DNA from 3 places in the Streptomyces sp. NPDC051219 genome. Region 3 is predicted to be linked to each of the others. Evidence: riboswitches for the same ligand, from Rfam matches in the RefSeq annotation. Region 3 holds a riboswitch; each other region holds the start of a gene.

What was found. A riboswitch is a leader RNA that binds a small molecule or an ion and turns the genes downstream of it on or off. The one in region 3 is predicted to bind cyclic di-AMP.
Region 1: linked by a shared signal. The riboswitch ahead of AB0M62_RS13515 (M23 family metallopeptidase) and the one ahead of AB0M62_RS05040 (M23 family metallopeptidase) in region 3 are both predicted to bind cyclic di-AMP.
Region 2: linked by a shared signal. The riboswitch ahead of AB0M62_RS24935 (LysM peptidoglycan-binding domain-containing protein) and the one ahead of AB0M62_RS05040 (M23 family metallopeptidase) in region 3 are both predicted to bind cyclic di-AMP.

The regions. Positions count from the first base shown of each region.
Region 1 is NZ_JBFBAS010000009.1:94,911-98,176, reverse strand. Features, by position in the region: gene AB0M62_RS13520 (pitrilysin family protein) at 1-963, shown strand, start outside; cyclic di-AMP (ydaO/yuaA leader) riboswitch at 1,173-1,331, shown strand; gene AB0M62_RS13515 (M23 family metallopeptidase) at 1,344-2,138, shown strand; gene AB0M62_RS13510 (GntR family transcriptional regulator) at 2,353-3,030, shown strand; gene AB0M62_RS13505 (HPr family phosphocarrier protein) at 3,209-3,266, opposite strand, start outside.
Region 2 is NZ_JBFBAS010000025.1:54,049-57,314, reverse strand. Features, by position in the region: partial or broken gene AB0M62_RS24940 (NAD(P)/FAD-dependent oxidoreductase) at 1-407, shown strand, start outside; cyclic di-AMP (ydaO/yuaA leader) riboswitch at 1,193-1,382, shown strand; gene AB0M62_RS24935 (LysM peptidoglycan-binding domain-containing protein) at 1,387-2,160, shown strand; gene AB0M62_RS24930 (helix-turn-helix domain-containing protein) at 2,377-3,266, shown strand, end outside.
Region 3 is NZ_JBFBAS010000003.1:40,007-43,272, forward strand. Features, by position in the region: gene AB0M62_RS05030 (PrsW family glutamic-type intramembrane protease) at 1-90, shown strand, start outside; partial or broken gene AB0M62_RS05035 (aldo/keto reductase) at 120-261, opposite strand; gene AB0M62_RS05040 (M23 family metallopeptidase) at 322-1,338, opposite strand; cyclic di-AMP (ydaO/yuaA leader) riboswitch at 1,389-1,523, opposite strand; gene AB0M62_RS05045 (PP2C family protein-serine/threonine phosphatase) at 1,739-2,899, opposite strand; gene AB0M62_RS05050 (MerR family transcriptional regulator) at 3,051-3,266, opposite strand, start outside.

The DNA.
Region 1 (3,266 bases), on a different contig from region 3:
CGGCTCGACGAGATCCCGCACGAGCTGGCCAATCCCTCCCGCCGAGCGGCCAAGCAGCTCTACGCCGAGCTGTTCCCCGCCGAGGTACGCATGTCGCGCCCGCGGCAGGGCAGCGAGGAGACGGTCGCGCGGATCGACTCCGCGGCCGTGAGGGGCTTCTACGAGGCCTACGTCCGCCCCGCGACGACGACCGCGGTGGTCGTCGGCGACTACGCGGGCACCGATCTGGACGCCGTGCTCGCGGAGACGCTGGGCGCCTGGACCGGTGGCGCCGCGAAGCCGCGCCCGGTGCCGCCGGTGAGCGCCGACGACACCGGTCGTGTGGTGATCGTCGACCGCCCCGGCGCCGTGCAGACGCAGCTGCTGATCGGCCGCGTGGGCCCCGACCGGCACGACCGTGTCTGGGCGGCGCAGGTACTGGGCACGTACTGCCTCGGCGGCACCCTCACCTCCCGGCTGGACCGCGTCCTGCGGGAGGAGAAGGGCTACACCTACGGGGTCCGGGCCTTCGGCCAGGTTCTGCGTTCGGCTGCTCCTGATCCCTCCGGGGGCGCGCCGGGCGCCGCCATGCTCGCCATCAGCGGCTCGGTCGACACCCCGAACACGGGCCCGGCGCTGGAGGACCTCTGGAAGGTGCTGCGCACGCTCGCTGCCGAGGGGCTCACCGACGCCGAACGGGACGTCGCCGTACAGAACTTGGTGGGCGTCGCTCCCCTGAAGTTCGAGACGGCCGCGTCCGTCGCCGGCACGCTCGCCGACCAGGTCGAACAGCACCTCCCGGACGACTACCAGGCGCAGTTGTACGTACAGCTGGCCGAAACCGGCACGGTGGAAGCCACGGCGGCGGCAGTCAGCGCGTTCCCGGTCGTCCGGCTGGTGACCGTGCTCGTGGGAGACGCGTCGCAGATCAAGGAGCCGGTGAAGGCGCTCGGGATCGGCGAAGTGACCGTTGTCACCGGCTGATCGGGCGTAAGCGGCAGGAAGAGGGACGAGAGGGACCCCGGTGGCCAGGGAGCCGCCGGGGTCTCCTTTATGTCCGGTTTATTGCGGAGGTTGGGTATCTGGCCTGTGGCGTGCACTACAAAAAACCGTGTCTGTTTGGTGATTGACAGATGAGACGCCTAGCGTCTGTCCGGCTGTCCGTCAGATGTGAGCGCCGCACCCGCGGCACCGGACAGCCATCGCCGAGTCCCCGTCAGGCGCGAGCCTGGGGAGCCGGGGACCCACCACGTCCCTGGGGTGAATCGGGCCTCCTCGCCAGAGGAAGCCCGTAGGAGACCTTCCTGCTCCGAACCCGTCAGCTAACCCGGTAGGCGAGAAGGAAGGAAAGGATCAGCCTCTTCATGGCGTTCACCCGTGCCACCGGGAAGCACCGTCGTCCGAGCCGTATGACCCGCCAGAGCGCGAACATCGCGGGCATCGCCACCCTCGCCACCGCAGGCGTCGTGGGCACGCTGAGCTCGCCGGCCTTCGCCGCCGCCGACACCGCGGCCGCGACGGTCGAGGACACCGGCCTCAACGCCATCGTCGTGGCCGACACCCTCGCCGCGCAGATCGACGCCCAGGCCCGGGCCCAGCAGCAGGCCGCCGACGCGGCCGCCGCCGAGGCGAAGGCCGCGGCCGAGGCGAAGAAGAGGGCCGAGGAGGCCAAGCGCAAGGCGGAGGCGAAGGCCAAGGCGGAGCGTGAGGCCAAGGAGCGCGCGGCCCGCGAGGCCGAGCGCAAGCGCCTGAACACCTATGTCTCCCCCGTCGCCGGCTCGTACGTCTCCACCGCCTACCAGGCGGGCGGCGCCGTCTGGTCCTCCGGCAGCCACACGGGCATCGACTTCCACGCGGCCTCCGGCACCTCGGTGCGCGCGGTGGGCACGGGCACCGTCGTCGAGGCCGGGTGGGGCGGCGCGTACGGCAACAACGTCGTGATCAAGATGAACGACGGCACCTACACCCAGTACGGCCACCTGTCCTCCCTCTCGGTCTCCGTCGGGCAGTCCGTCACCCCGGGGCAGCAGATCGGCCTCGCCGGCTCGACCGGCAACTCCACCGGGCCGCACCTCCACTTCGAGGCCCGGACGAGCCCGGAGTACGGGTCGGACATCGACCCGATCGGCTACCTGCGCTCGCACGGCGTCAACCTCTGACACCCGGAACCGACCGTTCCGTGAAGGCCCCGGCTGCTGTCGGGGCCTTCGGCGTTCTCCCGGCGTTCCGCGTCGCGCGCTCGGGCAGGGGATTCCGGCCAAAAGATATGCATGGATTCCCGGCCGCCATCGGAAATTCGCGCGCGCTGCAATAGAGTCGCAGAACAGGCGTCGTTCGACCGCGTTTCGCGGAGATTAAGGCGGAGGTCCGGTCATGCGCATTCCCGCGCACTCGGTATGCACGGCAATCCGCGACGACATCGTCTCCGGTGTCTTCGAACGCGGCAGCCGCCTCACCGAGGAGGTACTCGCCCGCCGTTACGGCGTCTCGCGCGTCCCCGTCCGCGAGGCTCTGCGCACCCTGGAGTCCGAGGGCTTCGTGGTCACCCGCCGGCACGCGGGCGCCTGCGTGGCCGAGCCCTCCGAGCAGGAGGCGGCCGACCTGCTGGAGATGCGGATGCTGCTCGAGCCCCTGGGTGCCGCGCGGGCAGCCCAGCGCCGGACCGAGGCGCACCTCAAGGTGCTGCGCGGTCTGGTACGCCTCGGCCAGGATCGGGCCCGTCGGGGACAGGGTGAGGACCTGCGCTCGCTGGGCGGCTGGTTCCACGAGACGCTGGCCCAGGCATCGGGCAGTCCCGGCCTCACGGCGCTGCTCACCCAGCTCCGGCACAAGATCGCCTGGATGTACGCGGTCGAGGCGCCCGTCCGCCCGCTGGAGTCCTGGGCCGAGCACGGCGCGATCGTGGACGCCGTGGCCCGCGGTGACGCGGAACGGGCCCGGGCGCTGACGGTGCAGCACTCGGAGCGGGTCGCCGCCGCGCACCGGCTGCGGCGCACCGAAAGGGTGAGGACTTCGCAACGTGCCGTAAACATCGCGAGCGCCCCCAATTAACAGATCCGCCGTATACAAAGAAAGGTTGATTCCCGGGGACTATTTCCGGCTGCCCGCATTTGATGACACGTACATAAGACGTGCAAAACAAGTGCGGTAAAAACGCCGGAGCCGCGGCTTCCCTTTCGGGTGCCGCGGCTCCGGCGTTACTGCGCCGGCCGGCTGTGGCCGGTACGGGTCAGACGGTCTCGGGAAGCTCTTCGAGCCCCTCGGCGACCAGCTTCGCGAGCCGGTCG
Region 2 (3,266 bases), on a different contig from region 3:
ACTGCCCCTACTGCCACGGCTGGGAGGTCCGCGACCAGGCGATCGGCGTCCTGGCCACGGGGCCGCCGGCGGTCCACCAGGCCCTGCTCTGGCGGCAGTGGAGCAAGACCGTGACCCTCTTCCTCCACACCGCACCCCAGTTGAGCGGCGACGAGTACGAGCAACTCGCCGCCCGCGGTATCGCGGTGGTGGACGGCCTGGTGACGGGTCTCGCGGTGGCGGGCGACCGTCTCACCCGGTTGACTCTGGCGGGCGGCCGGGTGATCCCCTGTCAGGCTCTCGTCGTGGCCCCGCGCTTCACTGCCCGCGCCGACGTACTCACCGGCCTGGGCCTTGAGGCGACCGAACAGGAGATGCATGGCCATGTGATCGGCAGCTACATCGCCGCAGACCCGACCGGCGCCACGCTGGACACCGCCGAGTACGTCTACCGCCTCCTGACCGACCCGGCCCTCCCGCATTCCATAGCCCGCCACTACAACACCCATTGGTTCCAGCGCTACAGCGAGTGAAATTCCGTCGAGGCGTGCGACTGCCTTCCGCCGTCACGGAGTTGGAAATTCCTGGCGCGGAGCGAGATCAAGGCGGCCCGACGAGCTCGGCATAAGCGAAAGGGTGAGTCGTTCGCGGCGACGTCAGACGGAGACGCGACGATGGTCCACGGCATCGGGAGAGCGTGTCCATGTATGTCCATGTAGTGAACTACTAGAAAAATGTGGACATACTAGACTGATGCGGAAATAGGATGAGCAATATGGGCAAATTTGCCACCAGTGTCGATCCCTCTCAGCCGAACGGAGCGTGCGCCGTATCGGCCCGCCGGAGTGAGTGGCTGCGAGGCGCGCGGGCGAAAACACCCTCGCTGGGCGAGTTTTTCGACCGGCAATGGCATGTATGACACGTAATGCCCGAATAGGCCCTCACGTCTATTTCCAGGCTATTCACGCGAGTTGTCGTATCGCTCATCGGCTAGGGCGGCGGGGGTTGCCCAATGCCACCAGTGATTCCGCTCACATCCGCACCGTTGCACGGAATCCCCCACCGCGTTCATTCCCCTTCCAGAGAAAGAAAGTTGAGTTTTCACTCCAGGGTGGGTGACGGGATTTCCCCCTCCCGGATCCGCCTTGTGGATTGCGTTGCAGAATTCAGGGCTTGTTCCGCCCGGCCGATCTCGCTTACGGTCACCGTCAATCCAGGTGGACCGCCGAATCCTGCCACCGCCTGGAAACCGCACCCACCACTCACGCACGGCAGGAGCGGGGGACCCAGGTAAGCCGCCGATCCGGAATCCGGAACGGCTCGGGGTTAAGTCGCAGCACACCGCGGCCGGGCATCTCCAGCCCGAACCCGACAGCTCACCTCGCAGGCGACGGAGAGGAATTCGTCATGCCCGCAAAGGGTAAGCACCGTCGTCCCAAGGCCAACCCGATCACCCGTGGCTTTGTGGCCGCGGGCACCGGCGGCGCCGCTCTCGCACTGCCGCTGATGGGCGCCACCGGCGCCATCGCGGTGGAGAAGGCCGCGCCAACCGTTGCCGCCGAGAAGGCCGCCGCTCCGGTCGCAGCCGCCGCTGCCGCCCCCAAGATGTACTCCGTGGTCGCGGGCGACTACCTGTCCAAGATCGCCCAGGAGCAGAACCTCAGCGGCGGCTGGAAGAAGCTGTACAAGGACAACTGGAAGGTCGTCGGGGCCAACCCCTCGCTGATTCGTCCCGGCCAGACGCTGACGATCGGCGCGAAGGCGGCTGACGCTGCCGAGCAGAAGACCACTGCGCCCGGCACGAGCGCTGGTGTGGCGAAGAAGGCCACCGCGAAGCCTGCTGCCGCGAAGCCCACCTACACCAACGACCTCGACGGCTGGATTCGCGAGTCGCTCGCGGTCATGGCAGAGCACGGCATACCCGGCAGCTACGAAGGCATCCACCGCAATATCATGCGCGAGTCGTCGGGCAACCCGCTGGCGATCAACAACTGGGACTCCAACGCCGTGGCCGGCACGCCGTCCAAGGGGCTCCTCCAGGTCATCGACCCGACGTTCCGGGCCTACCACGTGCCCGGTACGTCGATGGACAGCTATGACCCGGTCGCCAACATCACGGCCGCGTGCAACTACGCTGCCGACCGGTACGGCTCGATCGACAACGTGAACGGGCCCTACTAGGCCTCGCCGAGTGGTTCGGCACCTCCTGCCCGGCGCGCCGCCGCCACGGGCAGGAGGTGCCGAAATCTCCGTTGCCGACCACCTGCTCCCCCCGGCCCACTGCTCCCCACCGTCCTCCACCACTCGCCCTTTCGGCGGATCAAGCGCCCACTGTGCGTTTCGCGTGTGATCGACTGTTCGCTTCGGATAGGGTGATCCGTGTGGAGGTGGTCTGCTGTGCCCAACGAGCACGAGCAGCTGTTCGCTTCGGTCGATGCCCTTCTGGAGCAGGCGGCCGCGCATGACGCGCTTCCGGATCCCGACGAGCGCAGGCGGCTGCGTGAGGCGGCCGGCCTGAGCCAGGAGCAGGTCGCGAGGGCCCTCTCGGTGCGGCGCGAGACCGTGACCGGCTGGGAGTCGGGGCGGACCGATCCACGGCCGCCGAAGCGGGCCGCGTACGCCCGGCTCCTGGACGGCCTTGCCGCCCGCCACCCCGCACCTTCGACCGCCGCCTCGGCGCCCCCGGTGCCGCAGACCTTCACTCCGGCGCCGCCGGAGGCGGAGGTGCCCGCTCCGGAGGCCGCGCCCCGGCCCGCGCCCGTGCCGATGGTGTCCGAGCCGGCCGCTCCTCCGACACGGTCGGCGCACCCCCGGCAGTCGACGGCCTCACCGTCGGCCCGTTCGGGCGCCCGGCAGGCCGCGCCGAAGAAGGCCGCCCCAAAACAGGCTGCCCGGAAGCGGGCTGCCGATCAACCCGCCGTCGACGTGGACCCCCGCTTCGCTCACGGCCCGCTGGCGGTGCTGGACGGCGACGGATCGGCGTACTGCGTCGGCGGCCTGGTGCTCGACTGCCCGGCCACCGACATCCCCCTGCTGGTCGACTGGACGCTGAACGAGGCCAAGCTGGGCGCGACCCGGCTGCACCGCAACGGCAAGGACGCCGACCCGCTGATCGTTCTCACGGGGACTGCTGCCGAACGCCTTGGACTCCCGGCCGGGTTGGCGGACCGGCGGGGCCTGCGGCTGCCCGACGACCACACCGTCGTCAAGCAGATCAAGCGGGCGAAGTGGCAGCTCACCCGACGTGGCTTCGGGCCCTGGGCTCGCATTTACCGCCCCGCGCAGGG
Region 3 (3,266 bases):
TACAGCCACCCCGCCGGCCGCCCGGCGCACGGCCAAGGCGGTCACGGCCCGCACCCGCCGGACCGGCAGTACGGCCACCGGCAGCTCTGACCGGGTCCAGTCGTCCGAGCCGCCGGACGTACGAAGTTGCCGCCGTCAGCGGTGTAGGCGTCGAGGACCGAAGGACTGCGCGCGGTCGGCGGTCCAGCCGAAGACGTTGCCGCCGAGAGCGAGGGGGAAGACCTGAAGGCTGGACGTACCCAGCTTGCGGAGAGAGGTCATTCGTTGATCAACAGGCCGGGACGGTTCCGGTATTCCGGACCGCCCCCGGGCCCTCGGAGATCAGACCGTGAGGCCCTTGCCGCGCAGCCACGCCAGCGGGTCGACCGTGCTTCCGCCCGTGCGCACCTCCAGGTGCAGGTGCGGGCCGGTGACATTGCCGGTGGCGCCGACTCGCCCGATGGTCTCGCCGTTGGTGACCTGGCCGGAGGTCACGGACATCGAGGAGAGGTGGCAGTACCAGACCTCCGTGCCGTCCGCGAGCTCCAGCACGATGCGGTAGCCGTAGGCCCCGGACCAGCCCGCCGACTTGATGGTCCCGCCGTGGACCGCCTTGACCGGCGTACCCGTCGGCGCGGCGAAGTCGAGACCGGTGTGCTGACCGGAGGACCACATCGAGCCGGACTGACCGTAGTGCGAGGTCAGGGTGTAGGAAGAGGTGGGGAGGGAGTAGCCGGCCGCCAGCTTGGCGAGCCGCTCGGCCTCCGCCTCGGCCTTCGCCGCCTCTTCCGCGGCCTTCTTCTCCGCGGCCGCCTTCGCGGTCGCGGCGTCCTGCTGCTTCTTGGCTTCCGCCGCTGCCGTGTCGGCCGCGGCCTTCTCCGCGGCGGCCCGGGCCTCGGCGTCGGCGGCGTCCTGCTGCTGCTCGGCCTGGAGCAGGATGCGGGTGCGCAGTGCCTCGCCCGCGTCGGTGGTGCCCTGCTGGGCCTCCTCGGCGCTGACGCCGGCCATGGTGAGCGGGGCGTCGACCGAGGTGTTCTCGTCCTCGTCGCTGTCGTCACCGGATATCAGCGCGCCCACGCCGGGCAGCGATCCGGCGTCCGGCAGCGCGGAGGTGATGGAGTCGGGAAGCGAGATGGTGACGGCCGGCTTGTCCTGCGCGGTGGCGATGCCGCCTGCGCCGACCGCGGCGATGACGCCGACTCCGAGAACCGTGGAGCTGCGCGCGAGTCCGCCGCGCTGCTTGGCGACGCGGTGCCGGCCGCGTACGGGACGGACGGAGTCCTCAGTGGGGTTCCACTCCTCCCACGCCCCCTCCTCGACGCCGAATCCTTCGGTGCCTCCCGGAACTGACTTCGTCATGAACCGGGTTACTTCGGGGGCAGGGCTGTTGGACGCCACGGAGGCGTGCTCCTTTCCTTCCTTCTCGCCTACCGGGTTAGCTGACGGGTTCGGAGCAGGAAGGTCTCCTACGGGCCGGTTTCAGCCCGATTCACCCCAAGTTGGTGGTTCCCCGGTTCCCTTGCGGAATTCGGCGCATGCGCACGGTGCCGTCTCTTGCGACGGCTGGGACGACCGCGCTGCGTTATCGAACGTTAATAGACACCAGGGCCGGATTCCAAGCTGTTCCCATTGATCGTTAAGGCTCCCCGGCCGGACTTTCCGGGACAGGAGGGTGCGATATCGGGCGAGTTGACCGCCTCTCACAAAACACCCGCACCCTGATGGTTCGTCAATTGTTATGCGGAGCGGTGCCTTTCGACTACGCACCGTGTCCGTTCCTGCCGACCACCGGTACGGTGGTACGCCGGTCCGACTGTCTCTCCGCAGGGCGGCTGACCGCCAGCAGCGCCATGTCGTCGGTCGAACCGCCGCCCGTGTACTGCCGCACATCGGTGACCAATGCGGCCAGCAACGCGTCGGGCCCCGAGAAAATGCGGCCCCGGAGCCGTTCCTGCGGGTCGTAGAAGTTCCCGGCCGCGTCCCGCGCCTCGGAGAGCCCGTCCGTGTAGAGGAGCAGGGTGGCTCCGGGCGGGAACTCATGCTCCTCCGCTCGGTCGGGCCAGCCGGCCAGGTCGCCCATCCCCAGCGGCAGCGCGGTTTCGGCGGGCGTGAGCGCCTCCACCCTCCCGTCGGCGTACAGCCGCAACGGCTCCGGATGCCCCCGGTTCACCAGCCGCAGCCCGCCACCGTCGTGCGGGATCTCCGCCAGCACGGCCGTGGTGAAGCCTTCCACCGCGTCGAGACTGTCCCGGCGGGTTCCCTCGCGCCGCAGTGCCCGCTCCAGCCGCTGCGCCACCCCTTCGAGGGTGGACTCCTGCTCGGCGGCCTCGCGGAACGCCCCGATCACGATGGCGACCGCCTCCACCGCTTCGAGTCCCTTGCCTCGTACGTCGCCCACGATCAGGCGTACTCCGTACGGCGTGTCCTGTACGGCGTAGAGGTCACCGCCGATGAACGCGTCCGCCTGCGCGGCCTCGTACCGCGCGGCGACGTGGAGCCCGCCGATCCGTTCGACCGGGGTCGGGAGCAGGGCGCGCTGGGCGGCCTCCGCGATCCCGCGCGCGGAGGCGAGCCGCTCGCCACTGCGCCGTACGACCCGGTTGGTGAGCAGCGCCAGAGCGGCCACGGTCACCACGGTGACCAACTCGGTCACCGCCTCCACCTTCAGCATCGTTCCGTTGCGGATGTGCAGGAGGAGCACGGCCAGGGAGGCGGTCGCGCCGGTCAGGAAGGTGGTGCCGAAGGAGAACAGCGGCGCGGCGATGAGCGGCGCCGCCGAGAAGAACGGTGACCCGGTGAAGCCCGGCGGGGTCGAGAGATCGAAGACCATGCCGACGACGATCAGCAGCGCGGGCAGGGTGCGGACAAAGCGGCGCGTGATCCTGCTCCCGATGCCTTCGTCCTGGTCCCGGTCCTCGATGTGCCCTCCTTCGTGCCCCACTCACCCAGGCTGTCCGCACCGCCGGGAGGCGGCGACCGGGCAACGGCCAACCGGGCGACGAATGGGAAGGGAACCGCCGCCGTCCCGAGACGCCGGCAGTCCCGCCCCCCGGCAGCCCCCCGCCCCTCGGCTATCCGTCGGACAGGTGCCGCTCGCCGTAGATCCTCATCGCATCGCGGATGAAGGCCGCTGTGCCGGTTCCGTGCTTGTCGAACGTGGCGGTGAAGCGGGGGTCGGAGACATACATCTCACCGAGCCCGACGAAGTACGAGCGGGTCGGCGTGCCAGTCACCGAAAGCCACTCGCACTGACGGTGGGTGATGGCCTGCACGTCGTCACTCTCGGC